DNA from 3 places in the Cytobacillus gottheilii genome. Region 3 is predicted to be linked to each of the others. Evidence: riboswitches for the same ligand, from Rfam matches in the RefSeq annotation. Region 3 holds a riboswitch; each other region holds the start of a gene.

The links. A riboswitch is a leader RNA that binds a small molecule or an ion and turns the genes downstream of it on or off. The one in region 3 is predicted to bind cyclic di-GMP.
Region 1: it holds a riboswitch for cyclic di-GMP, as region 3 does, so the genes downstream of both, sinI (DNA-binding anti-repressor SinI) here and J1899_RS06390 (DUF5050 domain-containing protein) in region 3, are expected to answer to the same signal.
Region 2: it holds a riboswitch for cyclic di-GMP, as region 3 does, so the genes downstream of both, J1899_RS02435 (hypothetical protein) here and J1899_RS06390 (DUF5050 domain-containing protein) in region 3, are expected to answer to the same signal.

What each region holds. Positions count from the first base shown of each region.
Region 1 covers NZ_CP071709.1:869,486-877,683, forward strand. Annotated here, with positions in the region: gene J1899_RS04185 (class D sortase) at 1-302, opposite strand, end outside; gene J1899_RS04190 (helix-turn-helix domain-containing protein) at 299-631, opposite strand; gene J1899_RS04195 (SipW-dependent-type signal peptide-containing protein) at 960-1,718, shown strand; gene sipW (signal peptidase I SipW) at 1,719-2,300, shown strand; gene J1899_RS04205 (CalY family protein) at 2,388-2,990, shown strand; gene J1899_RS04210 (TasA family protein) at 3,056-4,030, shown strand; gene J1899_RS04215 (TasA family protein) at 4,058-4,621, shown strand; gene J1899_RS04220 (DUF5658 family protein) at 4,646-4,948, shown strand; gene J1899_RS04225 (hypothetical protein) at 5,004-5,243, shown strand; cyclic di-GMP riboswitch class I at 5,346-5,485, shown strand; gene sinI (DNA-binding anti-repressor SinI) at 5,525-5,662, shown strand; gene J1899_RS04235 (helix-turn-helix domain-containing protein) at 5,791-6,114, opposite strand; gene mnmH (tRNA 2-selenouridine(34) synthase MnmH) at 6,286-7,353, opposite strand; gene treR (trehalose operon repressor) at 7,557-8,198, shown strand, end outside.
Region 2 covers NZ_CP071709.1:473,147-481,344, forward strand. Annotated here, with positions in the region: gene J1899_RS02415 (sensor domain-containing protein) at 263-1,531, shown strand; gene J1899_RS02420 (glycoside hydrolase family 1 protein) at 1,655-3,094, shown strand; gene hmpA (NO-inducible flavohemoprotein) at 3,206-4,402, opposite strand; gene J1899_RS02430 (Rrf2 family transcriptional regulator) at 4,678-5,121, shown strand; cyclic di-GMP riboswitch class I at 5,377-5,463, shown strand; gene J1899_RS02435 (hypothetical protein) at 5,727-6,104, shown strand; gene J1899_RS02440 (hypothetical protein) at 6,138-6,848, shown strand; gene J1899_RS02445 (methyl-accepting chemotaxis protein) at 6,951-8,156, shown strand.
Region 3 covers NZ_CP071709.1:1,290,427-1,298,624, reverse strand. Annotated here, with positions in the region: gene J1899_RS06410 (amidase domain-containing protein) at 1-613, opposite strand, end outside; gene queG (tRNA epoxyqueuosine(34) reductase QueG) at 761-1,888, opposite strand; gene J1899_RS06400 (B3/B4 domain-containing protein) at 1,975-2,640, shown strand; tRNA gene J1899_RS06395 (tRNA-Gly) at 2,944-3,017, opposite strand; cyclic di-GMP riboswitch class I at 3,593-3,675, shown strand; gene J1899_RS06390 (DUF5050 domain-containing protein) at 3,719-4,843, shown strand; gene J1899_RS06385 (ABC transporter permease) at 4,891-5,994, opposite strand; gene J1899_RS06380 (ABC transporter permease) at 5,991-7,265, opposite strand; gene J1899_RS06375 (ABC transporter ATP-binding protein) at 7,280-8,198, opposite strand, start outside.

The DNA.
Region 1 (8,198 bases), 420 kb from region 3:
TTTTCAAGCTCATCCTCATCTGTTCCTTCTATAATAGGAAGTTCACCATCGATGGTTGGAAGCTGAAGAATTCCGATTGATTCCCCAATTTGAAAAGAAGGAATCTCGATTGGCGTTTGTTCAGAAACAGAAGAAAAGTCACTCTCCGAACTCTTTCCGATATTCTGATACGCCTGCTCAAGAGATTCTGCTGTTTTTGCCTCAGTTTCTGCAATTGCAGAAATTCCTTTATATAATAATCCTCCTCCCACAATCATCAGAATACTGGCACTAACGAGCAACAGAATGGAACCGCCCTTCACTCCAACTCCTCCTTTTGCGAGTTCTTGAACTTCATAAAAGATAGGTAATAAGCAAAATCATCTTTTGTAATTCCATTTTCAATAGCTTCTTTAATTAAAAGAATCCATTCTTCATCCAGATTAGATAAATCTTTTTCCTTATCTAATAAGTCTTCAACAGTGGTATCAAGCGTGTCCGCCAGACGTTCTAGAATTTGCAGAGAAGGATTTTTCTGAATGCCCCGCTCAATATAGCTTAAATACGATTTTGACACTCCTGCGAGTTCCGCTAACTCATTTAAAGAATATCCCTTTTTTCCTCTTAAATATTTCACCTTTATTCCGATCATAAATGACTCCTTTTTCATAGATAAGCTTATCAGCACGTTTTTATATCTGTAAGAAACCAGAGGAAATTTATATTTAAAAAACAAATTAACATATTCATTATAACGAACAAATTGTTCTGTAAAAAATACGAAATAATGAGAAAACTGAAGATAAAGTAAGAAAACGCAGGAAAAACGTTCGTTAAAACGAAAATTTGGCGATTTTTAGTATTTTTCAAACTAGTAAAATTGAAATATACTCAGTTTGTAGGTTCGATAAAACGAACGGAAGATAGAGCAAATAATGAACAATTTCCTGTTGGGGGGGATTCCAATAAGAAAGAAACGCTTGAGAAAGTTCAAAAAGAAAAACAAGAAGTTAATCAATGGAATAAAAATAACTGCAATTTGGTATTTGTTTTTCGGAATGGCAGCCTATCTAACAGGAAATACAAATGCATATTTTACTGATGCCAGCAAGGTAAACGGCCAAATCAGTGCCGGAATATGGCTTCCTTCATTGAAAGTTACTGAAACAGGTTACTCTGATGATGGGAAAGGCATTTACGCTAAAGTTGAAAACACTGGAGCTGCAATGGAATCACCTGGTTCATATCAAATTTTAAAAGAGAATGAAGCCGTGTACGAAGGTTCAATTGACGTATTAAGTGAAGGTGGAGCAACCACCATTTCCTTTGAAGCCAGTGAAAGCGGTAGCTATCAATTTAGAATATCTGCCTCTGGGTCAGAAGATAGTTTATCAGAGATATTAGAAATAACGATAGAAGAGCAAGAAGAAGAACCTAAAGAAGTGATTGATGAAAAAGGTAAAGAGCCGCCAGCTGAACAGGGGAAAGATGAGCAGGAAAACAGTCAAGATCCTGAGCAGTCTGAACCGCCGGCGAACAAAGAAGATCCTAAACAATCCGAACCTCCGGCACCTCCAGCAGATAAGGGCGGTAAAGGGGAAGGGAAAGAGATCCCGCCTCCTGCAGATGAAACCATCGAGCAGGAAACAAAGCAGCCAAGCGAACCAGTTCAGCCACCAGTGGAAGAACCACCGAGTGAACAAAATTCTGAAAAAACAATAGAACAGGCTGGTGATTAGATGAAAAAAGCTAAAAAAATAATTAGCAATGTGATCACAGGAGTATTGTTTGTGAACTTAATACTAATGGCATTTCTCGTGATCTCCTCCAAAGCATCAGGAGGGGAACCACAGGCCTTTGGATATCAGCTGAAATCAGTACTATCAGGCTCTATGGAACCAACATTTCAAACAGGTTCTATTATAGCAGTCAAACCTGTAGATGCTGAACAAGCAAAAAAGCTTAAGAAGGATGATGTCATCACGTATGTAACTAGTGATGAAATTTTAGTCACACACAGAATTATCGGAGTCACTGAAAGCGGCGACCAGGTTATGTATGAAACAAAAGGGGATAACAACCAGACTGCAGATTTGGAATCTGTCTTATCAGACAATATCAGGGCCGTTTACTCCGGTTTTACGATTCCTTTTGTAGGTTACTTTATAGACTTTGCACAATCGAAAGAAGGAAGTGCAATCTTACTCATTGGTCCTGGAGTTCTCTTGCTTGCTTATGCAGCATTCAGCATATATCAAGGCTTAAGAGAATTAGAGCCAAAAGCAAAAAAAGAAGAAGAAACAACAGAAAAAACAGCTTAATACAATTGGTTGAACCTCTTGATATTACAAGAGTCAATATAAAACAAAATATTACATACCCAAAAAGGGTCAGGGAGGAAATTAGAAATGAGCATTAAGAAAAAATTAGGTTTAGGTATTGCATCAGCTGCACTTGGAATGTCATTAGTTGGCGGGGGGACGTTTGCATACTTTAATGATGTAGAAGAAACTAAAAGTACATTTGCTGCTGGGACATTGGATTTAGGTGTTGATCCTACAACCATCATTGATGTTACTAATATTAAGCCTGGTGATTGGATGAATCGTACATTTGAACTTCAAAATAATGGTTCACTAGATATCTCAGAAGTAATTCTTTCTACAGATTACACAGTGACAGATGTTGAAGGTGACAATACTGATGATTTTGGAAAGCATATTCGAGTGAACTTTTTAGAAAATGAGGATAAGAGCGGTCTTTTCACACCTAATGATATTATTTATTCGACAACTCTCCATGACTTAAAAGGTACTGCACCGGATGCAGTGCAGAAGAAGATTTGGTCATTCTTCGGAGAACGAAGTGGTTTAGCTGCTGGAACTTCAGACAATATGTATGTTCAATTTGAATTCGTTGACAATGATGCTGATCAAAATGAGTTCCAAGGAGATTCTTTAGAACTTAAATGGACTTTTGATGCTAAGCAAACTGAAGGCGAAAGAAGATAATAGCAACACAAAAAGGCGGGAATTTATTCCCGCCTTTTGTCAAATCAAATGAGTGAGGTAATGCCATGAATAATCAAGGTTTGCTGGCAAAACCAAAGATCGTTTTCATCCTATTTATATTTGTGCTTTCATTGGGCATTGGCGGGCTTCCTGTTCATGCAGAAGATCGAGAGGTTGATATTCAGACTAATCCTCATGGATATCTTTTTCAAGTTGACAATTTAAAACCTGGAGATTGGATGCCGCGAAATATTACTGTAAAGAATAATGGCTTAATGGACTTTAAGTATATCGCTAGAATTGGAGATAAAAAGTCTGTAAAGGGTTTATTGGAAGAGCTGGAGTTCATGGTGAAAAAGGAAAATGATCTTTTATATGATGGAAAGCTGAAAGATTTTACGGGCTTTTCTCCAAGGGAACTGACAAAGGGATCAGAAGAAACATTATTCCTTCAAGTAAAAGTGCCCGAAACGTTAGGAAACAGTTTTCAAGGCAGCTCAGCTGAAGTTGAAATTATCTTTTTAGCAGAGAGAATTGGAGATTCAACCCCAACTGATCCAGGAGAAGACCCAGATCCAACCGACCCAGGAGAGGACCCAGATCCGACTGATCCAGGAGAAGATCCAGATCCGACTGATCCAGGAGAGGACCCAGATCCAACCGACCCAGGAGAGGATCCAGATCCGACTGATCCAGGAGAAGACCCAGATCCAACCGATCCAGGAGAGGATCCAGCCCCAACTGATCCGGGAGAAAATCCAGATCCAACGAACCCTGGAGAGAACCCAGATCTGACTGATCCAGGCGAAAATCCAAATCCAACGAACCCAAATCCTGCCGATCCAGTTAACAATCCAAATCCAACAGTACCTGAAGATGAACAACCGGCGCAAGATATTGTTGTAAGTCCAGAAGTGGTAAATACACTTCCAAATACGGCAACGAATCATTACAACATACTCATAGCAGGTCTGATTGCAACTATTGGGGGAGGTTTCCTTTTACTTATTTATATTAGAAAAATTCGCAATGCAGGTTAGACGCGAAATGATAAGGGGGAAAGAGACTTGAATATAAAAAAGAAACTAGCTGCTGGTGTCTTATCATCTGCATTAGGATTTAGCCTGGTTGCAGGAGGAACATTTGCTTACTTTAGCGATCAGGAAACTGCAGAGAGCTCTTTTGCTGCCGGTACATTAGATTTAGAGATTAACAAAGAAAATATTATCAAAATTGATAATCTCAAACCAGGTGATTATGCATTTCGTGCTTTTGAATTGAAAAATGCGGGTTCATTAAACATAAAAGATATTCTTCTGCAGTCTGAATACGAAGTATACGATAAAAAGGGCGATAACAATGGGAAAGATTTTGGTGAGCATATTATCGTTCAATATTTATATAATGTATCAGGCGGAGAACAAGTGATATTTACAGAGAGCTTAGCCAACTTAACGAATAATCCAGTTCAAGTTTTGGAAAATATGCCAGCAGGTGCAAGAAACGCAACTAAATTCACAGTCCAGTTTAAATTTATTGATAATGGGCAGGATCAAAATATATACCAAGGAGATGCCCTAGAGCTTAAATGGACATTTAAGGCAAACCAAGAAGCTGGATCATCTAGGTAATTTTATAGAAATTACGGTGATTAGATGAAAGTCATACTGTATTATCTTGCGCTTTTAAATTTACTCGACGGTGCGGTAACCTATCTTGGCCTTCACCACAACATCATCACAGAAGCCAACCCTTTAATGGATGCCATTTATGAGGCAGGACCTCATTGGTTTCTTGTACTAAAGGTTGCCCTTTCGGTGATTTTGTATGGATTGAATTTCACTGGCGCTGTTCCGGATGGAAAAGGAATTAGAAGGCTGGCGCTGTTTGCTGTTATTTTGTATACAGCTGTTTGTGGATTGCATAGTTTATGGATTATTCCTTTTGTTTTAACATGAATGGTTTGCAGAATGAATAGGATGATAAAAGAATCCCCTGGAGATGAGGTGCTTTATGTATCAGAAAAATTGTGATCAATGCCAGCGTCCATCCTTCAGCAGCAGTGAACAAGGAGATTGGCTCTGTCCGGTTTGTGGAAATGCTCTGACCCACCAGCCATTTTTTAATGCTATGACACAGGAAAGAGTGAATGTTTCCTATAAGGTAAACACACAAAAAAAGCAAAAACAGATGGGCACTCTTTACCAGTCTTCTGCTTTGAAGGATGAAAAATCTATTAATCTGATCATTTAACTAGGACTATACTCTGAAAAAAATAGAAAAAAATAAAATAATGTACAAAAAGTGACAAACATTAACAAAAGGTTATAGTATGATAGATAGTGAGGAAATACTTTGAAGAAAAGGCAAACTTGCTGAAAGGCAAGGACGCAAAGTCACGGATCTAACGTATAATATTGGGCATCATTACCGATGTAAGGGAATTTTACTATCATACTGCCTAAAGAAGATACTATGATGGCCGGATTGCCTAGGATACGATTCGTATTTTGGGGGGAAAAAGAGTGATCGAGATGATGAGTAATAATCGTGAAGTCGTTGATGCTGAATGGATCCAGTTGATTACCGAAGCCAAGAATATGGGGCTGGAACAAGCGGAAATCAGAGCTTTTCTTCAATGTCATTTAGAAAAAGAAGCGGAGAAGGTTTAAAATGAGGGTAACTGTCGGAATAAATAAGGCGTGATACATAGTGTATCGCGCCTATTTTGTTGCCATTTTTACTGGCAGAGTCTGCTAGAAATATATCTCAATCAATGTTAGACCATGTCTGTAGCTGATTATTTATTTTGTGTAGTTCGCCATTTATTGAAATCGAGAAATTCACGAAACTGTTCCTTTGATACTCCTGATTCCATGGCTTCTTTTACAATTTTCATCCACTCAGAATCAAGCTCTTCTTTATTAATTTGCTCATGTATTAAATGATCAACTGGAACATCTAGTACACCAGCAACTTTTTCCAGAAACTGGATTGAAGGGTTCGTTTGGAGGTTTCTTTCCAGAGAACTCAAATAAGATTTTGCAACTCCTGCTTGTTCAGCAAGCTCAGATAAGGATAATTTTTTTTCCATTCGGAGCTGTTTGACTCGATCTCCAATCATTCAATCTCACACACCTTATCAACATTGGTAAGTTCATCATATCAGAAAATGCCTTACCAGTTCCATATTACGAACAATTTGTTCAATAATTTCTATATTATAGTATCATAAATTCCGTCAAAATTTCACAAAAATTTATTCTTTTTATTGTTGGGTTTTAGGCCTTTTATCCTAATTTGCCATTTTTTCTTTTTCTTCTTCATTTTTGTAAATATCTGCAATTTCTTGAACAGCTTTATCCATATGATCAGAGCAAATATAGAAGAATGGACCATCATATTCATTAAGTTTAAATGTATAACGAGGATCGTAATATGTTTCCAGCAGCAGCTGAATAAAGCGTCGATAATCTTTATGCAAGAGCGCTTCTTCGATAAGAACGATGGCTTCTTTGTCTCTAAGCCTTTTTTTGACTAAGATAAAGGATTCCTCTAATTTAACATTAAACCATTTTTCATGTATATATGGTTTCACATATTCGTTGAACAAACGGTTCACTCGCTGTTCCATTGAACAATCCAATTGAATGTGAATGCCTTCTTTTTTTAGATGAATTAATTCCTCAGGCTGGACAGCTTTTCCGATTCTTTTGCTTTCAGCCTCCATAATGACAAAAGGTGACTCCTGTATGGTATGCAATGTTTGAAAAAGCAATGCATCGAACATCTTTTGATTATGTGGATTTTCCTGGCCAAAACTGCCAAAGATTGAGCCTCGATGACGCGCGATAAGCTCTAAATCAATGACGGGCATGCCTTGCTCACTTAGTCTGTTTAGTACTTCTGTTTTGCCGCTGCCTGTTAAACCGTGTAAAACAATGGCTTTTTTCTGCATCATACTCGGCAGTTTTTCTAAAATATATTGACGATAAGCGCGATATCCTCCAATCAAACGAGGCATGGGGAGCCCGGCAAATTGCAGAAAAGTTGCGACTGATTTACTGCGAGTGCCGCCGCGCCAGCAGTAGATCACAGGTTCATTGCCGTTATCTTTTATGGATTTGACTTGTTTTAATAGCTCAGGAATTTTAGGAGAAACGATTTCCATTGCGCGCCAGCGTGCTGCATCACCGCTGGTCTGTTTATACAATGTGCCGATTTCTGCCCGTTCTTCATCAGTAAATAAAGGGATATTAACGGATCCTGGTATGTTAAAATCACGGAATTCAATTGGAGAGCGGACATCGACCGGAACGGCTCTGTCTAATTTCAGTAATTGTTCAACACTCATTTCTTTCATTTTCATTGCCTCCAATAGGTTTCTAGTGCACAATATGAATGTGGTGTTAGCTGTAGAAATATAAGATACTTACGGATACTATAGCAGGGAAACAGGGAGACTGAAAATAGGAAGACGTTTCGAAGCTGTGCATCTGGCTCTTATTCATAGGTTGTAGCTAACCTTTTACATTCTGATTATACTCTTTTATTGTGGTGATTCTTGTGAAAAATAAATATTTAATGATTTATGAAGATCTGGTAGAGAAAATTCATCAGGAAGAATATCCTGTTCATTCCATATTACCGTCTGAAAATGATCTGACTGATTTATATTCTACTTCAAGAGAGACGATCCGCAAGGCTTTGAATTTGCTTGCACAAAATGGCTATATCCAAAAAATTCGCGGAAAAGGCTCTATAGTACTTGATTTAAAAAAGTTGCAGTTTCCGATTTCTGGGTTAGTCAGTTTTAAAGAGCTGACAGGTACGATGGGTCAGCAGGCAGAAACCATTGTGGCTGAATTTTCTTTAAAGAAGCCGGACAGCAATATTATGAAGCAGCTTCAAATTGAAAAAGATGATAAGGTATGGAAAGTGCATCGCATTCGAAAGATTGAAGGCGAAAAGATTATTCTTGATAAAGACTACATAATTGAAAGTCAGATCCCCGGTTTAACTGAAGAGATTTGTAAGCGGTCCATTTTTGAATATATTGAAAAGGTGCTTGGCCGCAAGATTGGTTTTGCGAAGAAGGAATTCACTGTTGAGGAGCCGACTGCAGAGGATTATAAGCTGCTTGATATGGAAGGCTTTCATGCCATTGTGGTTGTGAAGAATTATATTTATCTGGATGATGCAGCACTT
Region 2 (8,198 bases), 820 kb from region 3:
GTTAATAAAGTATTTTTTCGAAGTATGACATTAATTAGACATGTATAGTATGAATTCAATAAAAAAAGAAGTCTATTTTAAGTTACTCGAGCTTTGGAAGGCTGCTTTTATTAATTTATGTATTATAAATCTGAATGTTAGTGAGATATTAGATGGAAATGTTAGTGAAAAGGCTGCTAAAAATGCAATTTCCTAGTTCATTTATCTCCCCTAGTATCTGTTATAATAATCCTATTGGTTTAACACTTTAGGATGGTGCACAATGGAAAATCTATCTAAAGAGAAAGCACATTTATGGACTGACGAAGAAAGATTTCGTGTATTAGTAGAGCATGTTAGTGATTGGATTTGGGAAGTTGATGAAAAAGGCATTTATACGTATGCAAGTCCTAGAGTAAAAGATATATTAGGATATGAACCTTGTGAGGTAATCGGCAAAACTCCATTTGATTTAATGGATCCAAAGGAAGCAGAGAAGATTGGTTCTATTTTTGCATATCATGTTGTCAATAAGCTTCCTATTAAAAGCTTGGAGAATATTAATCTGCACCGCGATGGACATGAAGTGATATTAGAAACAAGCGGATCACCTATTATTGATGACGACGGGAATTGTATAGGCTATAGGGGGATGGATCGGGATATTACGCAAAGAAAGCAAAATGAGCGCAGACAGCAGCAGCTTTTAGATATAATTGAAGCTTCTCCAGACTTCATAGCAACATTAGATACAGATGGAAATAGTTTATATTACAACCCGGCAGCACGCAGAATGCTGGGAATCAGTGAAGAACAATCGGGCAGTAAAACAGCGAAACAAAGATGGCTGAATGAGACAATTAAATATAATGGAATTCCGGCTGCAATAGCGAATGGGCATTGGAAAGGGGAAACCTCCATTCTTAAAAGTGACGGGGAACAGGTACCGGTTTCGCAAATGATTGTGGCACATAAATCTGACAACGGAAGGGTCGAATTCCTTTCTACAATTGCGCACGATATAACAGAAAGAAAAGAACTGGAAAGAGTGATCGAATATCAGGCGTATTATGATGCATTAACGAATTTGCCTAACAGGCGCTCTCTCTATAAAAAAGTATCAGAAATAATGAATGAGATGATGGAACACAAAAAAGCAGCTGTATTGTTTATCGACTTAGATAACTTCAAAGACATTAATGATCAGTTCGGTCATCAAACAGGAGACCTCATTTTAGTAAGAACAGCAGAACAAATTAAAAGGTGTGTTGGGGAAACCACTTTTGTTTGCCGCTATGGAGGCGACGAGTTCATTGTTATTTTAGAGAATCCAGACAATGTATTGGAAGTGAAGGCAGAGGCAGTGCGAATCTTAGATTCACTGCAGCAGCCTATTGCGCTTAATGGCCATACGTTTCAAATGACTGGGAGTATCGGCATCAGTATGTATCCAGACGATGGAACTGATGTGGCGACATTAATCAATAAAGCAGATCATGCTATGTATGAGGTTAAAAGAGATGGAAAAAACAATTATACAGGCAGCTTTTAGAAATCTTTTTATAATACAATATCTATGATTTGATCATAACTGGTGCATGCTAATTTTGGGATGAACATTACAAAGGTTGTCACCAGCAGGTTTTTTAGTCCTACCATTATAGGAGGTAATAATATGCTGAATGAAAAAGGTTTTCCGGAACATTTTCTATGGGGTGGAGCAACTGCGGCTAATCAAATAGAAGGCGGCTATCTTGAGGGTGGAAGAGGTCTGAATCTTGCAGATGTACTGCCTGGCGGACCAGCTCGGTTGAAGCTTTTGTCGCAGGCTGGTTTTGACTTTGAAATGGATAAAGAGAAATACTCCTATCCCAACCATGAAGCAATTGATTTTTACCACCGATATAAGGAAGATATTGCTTTGTTTGCGGAAATGGGTTTTAAGGTATTTCGTCTGAGTATTGCTTGGAGCCGCATTTTTCCGAAAGGTGTGGAACAGGAGCCAAATGAAGAAGGCTTAGCCTTTTATGACCGTGTATTTGATGAACTTGAAAGGTATGGCATTGAGCCGCTGGTAACCATTGCCCATTATGAAACACCATTACATTTGATTAAAGAATATGGCGGGTGGAAGAACCGAAAGCTAATTGAATATTTCGAGCGCTATGTTACGGTTATATTGAACCGCTATAAGAATAAAGTGAAGTATTGGTTAACGTTTAATGAGATCAATAGTGCTACACATTTTCCGCTCTTTGGTCTGGGTTTTTCTGCAACAAGTGATGAAACCCGTTTACAAGAAAGCTTTCAAGGTCTTCATCATCAATTTGTGGCAAGTGCGATCGCCGTAAAACTTGCCCATAAAATAATTCCAGATTCACAAATTGGCTGTATGCTTCTTTACGCACCGACCTATTCCTATGATAGTAATCCGGAAAACGTCATGTACGCACTAGAAGAAGGAAGAGTCTTTAATTTCTTCTGTGGAGACGTACAAGTTCGCGGGGAATATCCGACATTTATTCAACGGTATTTCAAGGAAAATGATATAAAAATTGATATGCAGCAAGGTGACTTAGAATTAATTAAAGAAGGGACAGTTGATTTTATTTCCCTTAGCTATTATATGTCCAGAACAGAGAAGAAAGAAAAGAAAGCAGAAGAGATTGGGGAAGGAAACCTAATTGGCGGTGTAAAAAATCCATTCCTTCAATCAAGTGATTGGGGCTGGGAAATCGACCCAACTGGACTGCGGATCGGATTAAATGAGTTATATGGACGTTATCAAAAGCCTTTAATGGTTGTTGAAAATGGATTAGGAGCATACGATAAGGTTGAAGAAGATGGCAGTATAAATGACGATTATCGCATTGACTACCTGCGGGATCATATAAAAGCAATGGCAGAAGCCATTAAAGATGGTGTCAACCTGATTGGTTATACCACTTGGGGCTGCATTGACTTAGTGAGCAATTCCTCCGGACAATATTCTAAGCGATATGGATTCATCTATGTAGACAAGCATGATGATGGTAGTGGCACGCTAGAGAGAAAGAGAAAGAAATCTTTCTATTGGTATAAAGATGTTATCAGCTCTAACGGGAAAAATCTTTAATATTTTCTATGAGATGTGGGATCGTATAGTAAATCTATACGGTCTTTCTTATTGTAAAATGGAATTAGCCCGGCTGATCAGTCGGGCTAATTCCATTTATAGTGCAGCTGCTTATTCAATTTCACCAGCAGGTCCAAAGAATTCAAAATGCATTTGCTCTGATGGTACACCCCATTCTTTAAGAGCAGCATAGATCTTTTTCATAAATGGCACAGGGCCGCAGAAGTAAAAGTCTGCCTGAGAAGTTCCAGCGATTGATTTAAGCCACTCTGAATCTATGAAACCTTCTTTATCATAATTCTGATTTTTTCGATCCTGTTCAGTTGGATTGGAATACGCTGCAAAACTTTTCACATGCTTTGATTTACTTGCAGCCTCTGTAACTTCATCTCTTAAAGCATGGACATTACCGTTCAAAGCACCATGAATAAACGTAACCTCTCTGTTAGGCTGTTCTTTTATAATGGTGTGCAGCATGCTGACCATTGGAGTCAATCCGACACCGCCGCTGATTAAAACTGCTGGAAGTTCGTTTTGTTCCAGCATAAATTCACCAGCCGGAGCACTAACTTCCAAAACATCTCCTTCCTCAACATCCAGATGAAGATAAGAAGACACTACACCTTGTTCTTCACGCTTTACACTTATGCGGTAATAGTCTTTTTCGGGTGCAGCAGATAAGCTATAGTGACGGATATGGGTATATGTATCTCCGTCAGGCTGAACTCTTACAGTAAGATACTGGCCGGCTTGGTAAGAGGCAATGTCCAAACCATCCTCAGGCTTTAAATAAAACGAAGTGATAACATCACTTTCTTTTACTTTGCGCTCAACAATGAAGTTTCTAAATCTATCCCATCCGCCTGGCTGTTCCTTCGCTTCTTTATACATTTCTGCTTCAATGCCAATAAACGCATCAGCAATTACTCCATAGGCTTCTGCCCAAGCATTGATGATCTCATCGGTAGCTGCATCTCCCAAAACATCTTTAATGGCAGCTAATAAATTTTCTCCTACAATTGGATAATGTTCTGGCAGTACGCCAAGTGCTCTGTGTTTTTGTCCAATTTGCTTAACAACAGGAATAATTGCGCCTAAGTTATCAATATTTGCAGCTGCTGCATAAACAGTATTTGCTAAAGCAGTCTGCTGACGGCCTTCCCTCTGGTTGGCATGATTAAAAATGTTCAGTAGCTCTGGGTGTTTAGATAACATTTGACTGTAAAAATGGGTTGTAATTTCTTTGCCGTGTTTTTCAAGAACAGGAACTGTACTTTTAATGATTTTAATCGTTTCTTGGCTTAACATAATAACATCCCCTCTGGGTTAACATGTATTTTATATGCATGTTTATAATATAATAATAGTGGCAATAAAAGATATATTTTATATACATCTTTTGAAAAGTTGTCACATTTAAGAAGGGAATTAAATATATTTGACTGGTTTGATGTATGAAGAACCATTGCTTCTGCGCTTAGAAATATTGGGAAACCAGACAAATATCAGATTCGCTTGCGCTTGCCACTTGTCGGCTTTTCTAGATATAATACTAGGAAACGAATTAAGGAGCATTCATAAGGATGAGGCTAACAAACTATACGGATTATTCTCTCCGTGTTTTAATATTTTTAGCTCTAAAGGGTTCTGAGGAATTAAGCACCATTCAAGAAATAGCGGATTCTTATAATATCTCCAAGAATCATTTAATGAAGATTATTCATCACTTAGGACAATTAGGATATGTCGAAACTATACGCGGACGAAATGGGGGAATTCGTCTTGCTAAAGACCCAAAGGATATTAATATTGGAAAGGTAGTCTACGAAACAGAAGAAGACTTTCACATTGTTGGCTGTTTTAAACAGGGAGAAGGCTATTGCTCAATTTCACCGGCTTGTAAATTGAAAAACGCCCTATACGAGGCATTGCAAGCTTTCCTGAATGTTTTAAATGGATATACATTAGAAGATTTTGTTTTAAATAGAGTAGAATTAAATCATTTATTTGGAAATAGAGATGTCTGACCATGTAGCTGCTGCTTTTGGGAGGCATTTTTTTTACGCGTTGGATAGGTATGATTACCTAAATTAGAGGAGAAACCTGTCTCTCTAAGCAACGCCAAACCGGGTCGATGGACCTGTCCCTAAAACCCACAACCCCTTCTGCACTCGAATTTGTGTAAAGATTGTTAATCTATAGTTACAATTATCGACAAAACTTGCCAGTTTCTATATAATAAAGTAGGATATTTTCATCATGATATAAGTACTATTTTCTGAATATGATAAAGGCAAACTTATCGAAAGGTAAGGACGCAAAGCTACGAGTCTAACATCCGTATGGATAATGATAGTCGGGTTGCCAAAATTAATGTAAAGCGATTAATTGGCTATCCTTGTCTAGGATAGCCTTTTTTATACTTTCAAAAAGTGTAAATGTGCAGCGCAGAAGAAGGCTCGATGCAGTGGGTATTTTAGGGCTGTAGTATAAGTGCAACTAAGCCTCTGTCTGTGTCCTTTTAGGACTTGTCACTCGGCAAGTTTTCTTTATGTTTATTAGACTCAGGTTGGAAAAGAGTGCAGTGCAAAGCAAAGTAGAAAACGACAACATAAAAAAGGAGATTTAGAGGATGATTGTAGTAGATAAAAAGAAATATATGATGGCCATTAATGAGAATCAGAAGGAAGTTCATGTCCAGGTGCGTGCAGGCGCAATGAGAGAAGAAGATGCAGCAGAGTATATGGGAGATTTGCAGGAAACGATTAATCGGGTGCCAAGACAAGAGTACACATTTGTTATTGATGCAACGTATCAAAAGCCGACTCCATCAAAGGTTGTTCCACAGATGGAACAAACGATGAAGTTTTATAATTCCCTAGGGTTTAAAGATTTCCTGGTTCTTAAGCCAACTTCTAAAATTGCTCAAGTACAAATTAGAAATGTGCTTGAAAGAATTGAATTTACCGGTACATTTGTGGATCAGCTGCCTCATGCGATTAAAAGATAAATAAGCAATCAATCTGAACAAGGGAGATAGCATATGGAAGCGATACAATCACTTTATACATATCAAATTGTCGGGCAGGAACAGTCAGATTTAATTGCAAAAAGTGCTGAATGTTTGGCACGCTCTTTTTTTGGTATTGATGTTTCAGGAAAATGGGTGCAGGAGCCTATGGTCGGCCAGCTGAATTTTGAATATGAAGACCTTTACGATTTTATTCATGGCTATTTAACTTCTGTTGCTGGACAAGGGTATTGTGCAGTGGCTATGGATGAGCAGCAGCAAGTAGTAGGAGCTCTTGTTGGCGATACGAATGCACCTGAAATTATCGGAGAAGATATTTTCGAAGGATCTTTTTCTGATATGAATATTCTTCTTAGTGTGCTCGAAGATGTGGACAAGCGTTTTATGGAAGATTTTCAAGCGCGCCATGGCAGAGAGATAGCAGATGGTGAACTATTGCACCTTTTTATGTTAGGAGTAAGAGCTGAGCATGGGCGCCATGACATTATTAAGCAATTAGGTGCTATGCTGATCGATAAGGCAAGTGCAGAAGGATTAAAGTTTGTTCTTGGTGAAGCGACAAATCCGAAATCCATTCGTGTGATGGAAAAGTATCATAATATGACCAGATACAAAGATCTTGGCGGAAATTATATTGTTTATGATTATAAAAACCATGATCGATTAAAGGGAATTCCTTCAGAGGTAGCAGACGGAACATATATCCTTGTGAAGGAGCTTTAGGATTTATCTTTTCATACATGCTCCTTGTGGAATTTATTGTTAAATAGTAAACAAACTTGTATAAGAACTTATTAAATATAGAGTCAGGAGAATTAATTAATTATGGAAGCTATTCTAATTGGGATTATTGTGGTCTTATTGGTAACAACCGTTTATTTTGCTTTCCGCTATTTTTCACTGAAACGCCACTCACATATTCATAGTGAAATTACAATGGGCATGAAGGAACTATCAGCTGGAAAGATGATCAGCAAAGTAGATGAAAAAAGTGAAACTCATGCTCACTTTAACCAGCTGATTGAATTTTTAGCTCATGCCAGGGAAAAGTTTTCTGTGTTTGCAAAAGATGTTCATAATACTTCGGAAACGCTTGTTGAAAGTGGTGAATACGCTGCTGAAAAAGCTGATATTGTACGAGCGGCCATTGATGAGGTAGGCAGAGGTCTTCAAAAACAATTAATTTCTACAGAAGAAAGCTCTGTATCCATGGAGGATATGGCACAAGCTATTGAAGATTTATCGATCCGCTCTAACCATATTTCTGAACAATCAAACACTACCGTAGAATTAACGCAAGAAGGCAATGAGAAGCTAAAAGATTCATTAAAGAAGATGGAGAAATTCAATCAAACGGTCAACGTTACCTATGATGCCATCCAAAAGCTTGGGGAAAAATCGTATGAAATCGGCACCATTGTAAAAGTAATTACAGGTATATCTGAGCAAATCAATTTGCTGGCTCTAAATGCAGCAATTGAAGCAGCACGTGCAGGAGAGCATGGTAAAGGATTTGCGGTTGTGGCCGATGAAGTCAGAAAGCTTGCTGAACAATCCCGCCAGTCTTCTTCAGAAGTATCAGACATCGTGAAAAATATTCAGGAAGAAACCACTATTGTTGTAAAATCAATGGAACAGGGAACTTCTGAATTCACAGATACGAACTCTACGATTATCGAAGTTGGAAACATGTTCGAGAAAATTTTAGAAACGACAAAAATTATTGCTGATAATAATGTCAATTCTTCAGCGAGCACAGAAGAGATCTCATCCAGTTCACATCAGATCATGTCAACGATTAGAGAAATCGCAGCTATTTCACGTGAATCTGTTGAAATGTTTGAAGAGCTCATTGAAATCAGTGATGATGAACTGCAAACAATGCAAATTCTTGTGCACGAAGCAAATAATATTAAAGAGTTAAAAAACGAAGTTGAAGAAATTATAGCTGCCTGGAATCAACGTGGTGAAGAGACAGCAGCAGAAAACATAAAAGAAACTGCAGGGAATGTAAGTGCAGCGGCAGTGTGATTTATAAAAGGAGCATCCATCAATGAACAGATGGATGCTCCT
Region 3 (8,198 bases):
GCCAGCGCATGGCATTCGCTACCGTCCAGCTGTAGCTCCAATTATTGTTTTGCATCCACCATCCCTTTCCTCTATTCGGATAGCCTCTCATCGGAGCACCGCCAGCATGCAGACATTGAGAAATATAATTTGTGCAGTCAACATCAAAGCTTTTATAGGCTGGGTTATAGCTATTCCACCATGTTTCAGCATATTGAACGGCCTTCAAACGATCATAATGAAATTTCAGCCTTACATCAGCTTCTCCGCTTTCCTGAAGTTCATTTAGCATGCTTGGCATTTCATAATCCGGCTCAATCTCTTTATCATCAACAAGCACACCTTTATAAAACTCAGCCTCCCGCTCTTCCATCTCTTCTTCTATATATAAGGAGGATTTTTGTTTAATTAAGTATTGGAAATGAGCACGATAATGCACGAGCTCTGTTTCATTTTCTCCTTGTTCTTTTTTTATAATCGCCCCTGTTGCTTTCGCTTTAACGATTTCAGCATTCCTGCGCTGCAGGCCGCCTAGCTTACGTTCAACTTTTAAATCCGCTGAATTAGAGAGCCTTTCAGATGATACATATAACCCAACCATATTCTCTAAATGTTTCTGTAATTGGTCTCTCACTGTGCATCTCTCCCTTCTATTTATACTTATGAAGGAAAAGTCATTTTCACAATAAAAAAATGAGAGGACATGCCTCTCATCTCAATTAAAATATTTAAAAGCCTGCAGCTCCATGATCTTAGGAGCTAGACACTTTCAAAGAAATCTTTATAAAAAAGAAAGTCCTTTTTGGATTTCCTCCAAGGCTTCTGGATCCTGCTCGGTTGTTAGAGCCTTTTCTAATTCCTGCTTCGCCTTTTCTCCGCCAATCTTTCCTAAAGCCCACGCACTCGTGCCGCGAATAACTGGACGGGGATCTGTAAACATCAAGTCACTCAGATCATCAACAGCTGTTTCATCTTTAAAATGGGCAAGAGCAAGTATGGCATTACGCTGAATTGGTTTCTTTCCGCGCCACGAGCCCGACATGCGCCCAAATCTTTGCTTAAACTCCTTGTTGCTCATTTTTAAAATAGGCTTTAACAGCGGCTTTACGTCTTCTGAATTAGGCTCCATTTCAGGATGGAAATGAAAATCTTTGCCTTTATTTTCAGGACAAACGGTTTGGCATGTATCACAGCCATAGATGCGATTGCCCAATTCTTCCCGAAATTCATCCGGCATAAAGCCTTTTGTTTGTGTTAAAAAAGCAATGCAGCGCTGAGCATTAAGCTGACCGGGGTTCACCAAGGCCCCAGTCGGACAGGCATCCATACATTTCGTGCACGTACCGCAGCGATCCTCAATCGGCTTATCCGGTGCAAACGGAATGTTCGTAATGATTTCTCCTAAATATACATAGGAACCGAATTCTGGTGTAATGATGGAACAATTCTTTCCAGTCCAGCCGATTCCCGCTCTTTCAGCAACCGCTCGATCAACAAGCTCACCCGTATCCACCATAAATTTAAATCGGGCATCCGGCACTTTTTCAGCGATATAGTCCTGCAGCTGCTGCAGACGATTCCGTAAGATATGATGATAATCTTCTCCCCAAGACGCCCGGCAGAAAATACCCCTTCTTTCCCCTTTTTTCCCAGCAACCCGCTCCCTCATTTTAGAAGGATAGGCAAGAGCGATTGAAATAATCGATTGGGGTTGATCCAAAAGCAATGCAGGCGTAACTCTTTTATCCAGGTCAGGCTCTTCAAAGCCGGATTGATAATTCAGTTCAATTTGCTTCATTAATATATTTTTTAAACCAGTAAAGGTATCGGCTGTTGTAAAGCCGATTTTATCAATCCCGATTGACTGGCTGTATTGTATAATATCTTGTTTCAATTCTTCTACTTTCATGCAGTACACCAACTCACTTACCTTTTAATGAAAAAATCATTATTCTTATGATAAACTATTTCTAATCTATTTTGGAGGTGGAAACATTGGAAATTAACATTTCACCTGAATTGAGCACATTATTCCCTCATTTTAAAATCGGCGTGATTACATACCATGATATTCAAGTTGGCAAATCTCCGCAAATGGTAAAAGGCCGCTTGCAATTATTTCAGGAGTCGCTTTATTTCGATTATGAGGATAAAAAAGTCACCGAGATCGAAGCAATTCAGGAATGGCGTCAGATATTTAAAGCTTGCGGAAAGGATCCTAACCGTTATCGGCATTCCGCCGAAGCACTTTACAGACGAGTAATAAAGCAAAATTATCTGCAATCTGTTCATAGTGCGATTGATTTGAATAATTTCTTTTCGTTAAAATATCAAGTGCCGATCGGAATTTATGATGCAGACAAGCTTTCTGGTCCAGTCCAAATTCGACTTGGTGAGGAGAATGAATCCTATATCGGTTTAAACGGTCGGGAAAACTCTGTCCACCGATTACTTGTCGCAGCAGATGAAGCCGGTCCATTTGGCAGCCCGTTCGTGGATTCAGAAAGAACGGCTGTCACAGAAGAAACCGTCAATGCGCTGCAAATTGTCTTTCATCGCCCATCTATTACAGTTGAAGAAGCGGAAGAAATGACTGTTTCTTTGAAGGATATGTTCCTTCAAGTGCATGGGGGTACTGGTGAGGTCCGCATAATTGATTAATATTATGGAGTGCGTTCCGTCTGCTGCTGAGCAGGCGGGCGTTTTTTTGTGCTGAGCGACGGGATAGGCGGTGTGTTTTTGCGTTTGGCGGATAAAAGATGGTTTTTGGCGGATAAATTTTTTTAACGGCGGATAAAATTTTCTGACGGCGGATAACTTTCGTTAAACAGCACATTTCCTTAGCTTCTGAGCACATATCTCCTAAATGGACCCTTTTCACACATTCAATGAAAACACTTTTTAAAACATGAAAAAACGCAACATTTCGTTCTTAAAGAAACGGAACACTGCGTTGGTTATGTATGGAGCGGGTGAAGGGAATCGAACCCTCATCATCAGCTTGGAAGGCTGAGGTTTTACCACTAAACTACACCCGCATTATAATGAATCTTTTTAAAATAATTTTAATCTCACGAAATGTCATGCCTCTTTCTCTGCCAGCTCATTCGAGAAGCTAATGCGTCGAGGCAACTCGCAGATGTTTCAAGGATGCTATGCTCGTGGCTGAGGTTTTACCACTAAACTACACCCGCATTATAATGAATCTTTTTAAAATAATTTTAATCTCACGAAATGTCATGCCTCTTTCTCTGCCAGCTCATTCGAGAAGCTAATGCGTCGAGGCAACTCGCAGATGTTTCATGGATGCTATGCTCGTGGCTGAGGTTTTACCACTAAACTACAACCGCAATATAATAAAATAGTATGTTTTCAATCTCAAATTAGAACCTGCAAAATCTATCGAATTTTGTCGAATAATCCTGCTGACTACTTTTATTATTCTAGTATATTTATCCTCTATCGTCAACAGGTTTTTCATTTTTCTTTAACAAATGTTTAATAAAATCTTAATAAACCCACAACATTTCATAAAAGTTTTACATAAACACTTCTATTAGACTAGTATTTTTAACCTAATACTCCTTTAATTACTAATAATAATAGACTATAATACTCATAACGGCAAATCAATTGAAAGATTGAGACGCAAAGCCACAGGTCTAAGGCGCAAGCTATGACAGCTGGGTTACCGTAATTATTTTCTATTTAGAAACTAATCGTAAAGGAGAGATTGACCATGGTCAAAAAGACCTTGTATTCCGTATGTTTTGCATTTCTGTTCCTCACAATGATCAGCTCCTCTGCTCTTGCAGCCGAAAAGAAGGATTCAGCTTATCAAGAAACCTACCAGAATCTGCTGGATTCCTTTAAAAGCTATCAAACAACTGCTACATTTCCTTCTCAATCTTTTTCATACAAAGAAGTTGGTGAAGTCATCAATGACGTGTTAGCAGATCATCCTGAAATCTTTTATTTTCAGCACAAAAATACACTGATTTATTCAAACGGTAAGATTAAAATCAGCTACAAATACCCTGTTTCCCAAATCAAAACGATGGTCAGCAAACAAGAAAAGCTGATTAAATCCATATTAAAAGAGACAATCCAACCGAAGGATTCAGATTTTGATAAAGTAAAAGCGATTCACGATTATATTGTTTTAAATACAGCTTATGACTGGACAAACTATCAGAATGGAACAGTTCCTGAAAGCTCGTATACACCGTATGGTTTAATGGTTGATGGAATTGCCGTTTGTGAAGGCTACGCTAAAACGATGCAGCTGCTATTAGATCGCGCTGGTATTGAGAACGAATATATTGCAGGAACAGCTAACGGCGGTCCACATGCTTGGAATATGGTAAAAGTAGATCATCACTATTATTATGTTGACGCCACTTGGAATGATCCTGTCCCAAATCAGGCTGATCAAGTTAGCTATAAATATTTTCTTGTAGACGCTAAGACATTGAGAAAAGATCATGTCTGGAATGAAAAGCAATATCCATCAGCGGCAAGCACCAAATATGCTTACTTTCAAGAGCTTCAATCCGTGCAAGAGATGGGAAATTATTTCTATTACTCTAACAGTAAAGATCAGGACAAGCTTTACCGCATGAAAAAGGACGGTACAGGAAAAACAAAGCTGATCAATGCACGAGCACCTTATTTTGTCATCACGCACAACAAAATTTACTTCAGCAACTATTCAAACAGCGGATATTTGTATAAAGCAACACTAGCAGGCAAACACGCTAAACCTATGAATAAAGTACATTCAATTGATCTTTTCATCGATCAAAACAAGCTATACTATACGAATAAAAAAACAAATAAACAATCTTCCATTAAAACGAATTAAAGAGAAAACGGGATGGCACATAATGCCCTCCCGTTTTTTTCTATAAATCACCTGCTCCTGCGCTCAACCAAATTGATCCCTAATCCCATTCCGACAATCCCGATTAAAAGCATAATTAGCAGTGACATCGTTATGTCCGCCAACCCAGCATCATAAAAAATTACATTCATGATAGCATCCATTGCATGGGCCATTGGAAAAAGATCCGCTACAAACAGCAGTACTGGATTAGAAATCGTTCCTGGCATCATGTAGGATCCACTAACCAAAGGAATTAGCGGAATGATGGATGGATAAATCGCATAGAACTGTTCTGGTGTTTTTACAAATCCAGTAATCAGCATGGCAATGCTGATCATGCTGAATACAAACAGAGCAGATGCGAGTATGATTAGCCAAAACTGATTTCCAAGATCATACTTCAACACGTATTTAAACAATAATAGTACGGCAACAATCTGAAACATGGATATTAAGAAACTATATAAGATGTAACCAGTATACATTTTGGTCTTGCTGATCGGTGCAAGAATCATACGGTCCCAAACACCGGATACCTTATCATGTGATACATTATTCACTCTAAAGCCAAGAATAAAGGTGGCAATTAAGAGAGTAAAAGCAAACATTAACTGTGTCCGCATGTTATAGTCTGTCATCTCTTCATTGTTAAGCCCGACCTTTTCCATTTGAACAGGACCTGCTTGCAAGTACTTTTCCACATCATCTCTTGTCAGTTCATTTCCTTCTAAATCTGTAATCGCACTGATCTCCGCTTCTCTCTGAAACACAGAATGAACATGCTGCTGCATATATGAAACATCTGTTATTTCATCACTCGTGATGATCTTATAGTCATTCTCCATTAACTTTACAGCAGAATCAATATTCCCTTTTTCCAAATCTTCTTTTACCTGAGCCGAATCGGCAATCGTAAATTCCAGAGAGTCGTCAGTATTCAGCAGCTTCTCCCATTTCTTTTCAATTTGATCAGCATCTGCTTCTTCACTATAAATAACAAAGGAAGAGGGGGAGTTAGCACCGCCAGTAAAAATGACAGTGGCCAAAACACTGCCTGCTATTAACAAAATTAAGAATAAGGGCACTCGCCGATCCTTTGCAAATTGCGCCCATATAACAGATCTCATCATTTCGCATTCCCCCTTTTCGGATACAGCAGGACTCCAATTACAACAAGAAGCAGAAAGAATCCTACAAGCAGCAGACTAGAGAGTAAAATAGAAGATACTGTTTCATTTTGCACCCAATCTGTATAAATCACCAGCGCAAGTCCATTTGGTGTCCATTCCCCTATTTGCTGAAGCCAGTTTGGCAAAATATAGACTGGAACAAAGCCGCCCCCGATTGCTCCTAGTATGATTACCACTAACATAAATAAACCATTTGCAGTATCAATATTTTTCACTCTTAATGAAACGGAAGTAAAAGCGGCAGATAGGCCGGCAATGGACAAAGCTATTAACGTAATGATGATCATTAAACCTGCCCAAAATGAAGCAGAACGGTCAGGAAACACATCTAATAGGAAATTGGAGGTGAGAAGCACGAATAATAGCTGAACCCAAGCTAAACAAAAGGTTGAGACCATCTTCCCCATTAAAAATTGTGTTGGATGTGCATTCGATATATATATTCGATTTACAACCTGCTGTCTGATTTCTTCACCCGTTTTGATCGCGACTGTTGCTGCTAAAAACAAAGCAAAAAGCGCCCCCATGGTTACTGCATAATATTGTGCAACAGTAAGTGTAAAGGGTGTATGAGTCTCAACTGTCTCAACCCCTCCTTGCGGCGCATGCACAATGGCGTTTTCAGACCCTTCAACCTTTGAAAGAGCAAACTGATAATTCAATTGGTCGATAAACCCATCAATTACATTAAATAAGATGTTATTTTCATTTGTATTGTTTTCCAGCTTATAACGCAATTGGGCTGCCGGAGCTTCGCCTGTGATCGAAGAATATAGCGTTTCTGCTGTATACCCTTCTGGTATCACAAGAATACCGTCCAGTTCGCCATCCTCAACTCTTTGATTGGCTTCATCCTCATCCAGTTTCTGAACAGTCACAAAGTCTTTTATTTCTTCACTATTAAAATAGGCAAACAATTGATCCACAGGCTGCAATGCATACATACTTTCTGAAACAGCTAGAGCATTCGCTTCTGTAAAAGATGCCTCATTGACCAGCTTTTCCTGTAAAACCGTCATGGCTACCTCTTGATCGTCCTGATTTACAATCCCCAAGTGCAAATCCAATTGATTATCTTCATCGTCACTCATAACCCCAGAAAGAGCAAAATTCAACACGATAATAAGTAAAATCGGGAGCAGCAGTGCAATAAGTGTTTCCTTGCGATCACGCCAGAAAATTAACAAATCTTTTTTAATAAAATGACTCATTATGCCCCTCCCTCCTAGTCTCTTAAAGTGCGCCCGGTTAAATGTAAAAAGACATCCTCAAGGCTTGGTGTTTCTGTATGGAAATTAACGATCTGCACATGATGTTTCTCAGCGAGATGAACGAGGTTGCTAATAAGATTACTGCCCTTTTTCGCAATAATTTTCAATTGAAGATTGGAGGCTTCGACTTTGCTGATTCCTTCCATATCCTTTACTTCTTGAATAAACGATTCATCTAAATGGTTCAACTCTACTTTGTTTGTATCCTCGGAAGATAAAATACTGAGTAACTCAAGTTTTGTTCCAGCAGCAATGACGGCACCATGATCCATAATGTACAGTCGGTCACAGAGCTGTTCAACTTCCTCCATATAATGACTTGTATATAGAATAGTAGTGCCCTTCTCTTTATTCAGATTTTTGACTGTTTCTAAGATGTGGTTCCGTGATTGAGGGTCAATTCCTACGGTTGGTTCATCAAGAATGAGAATTTCCGGCTCATGCAGAAGTGCCGCCGCAATGTTAATTCTGCGCTTCATGCCGCCCGAAAACGTTTTGACGATTCCTTTTTGGCGATCCTTCAGCCCAACCATTTCAAGAGCATCCTGAATTCGTTTCTCCAGCTTCTGCCCTTTCAAATTATAGATGGAGCCGAAAAAGCGTAAATTTTCATAAGCAGAAAGCTCCTGATATAGGGCAATTTCCTGTGGAACAACGCCTAATACCTTGCGAAGTTCATCTGGTTTACCAAGCGTATTGGCCCCATTTAATTTAATCTCACCGCTGGTCGGCTTTAATAATGTAGACATCATTGAAATAGTTGTTGACTTCCCTGCTCCGTTTGGACCCAATAAACCGACTGATTCACCCTGATCTAAATATAAATTAACGTTTTGCACGGCTTTATTTCCTTTAAATGATTTGCTTAAATCA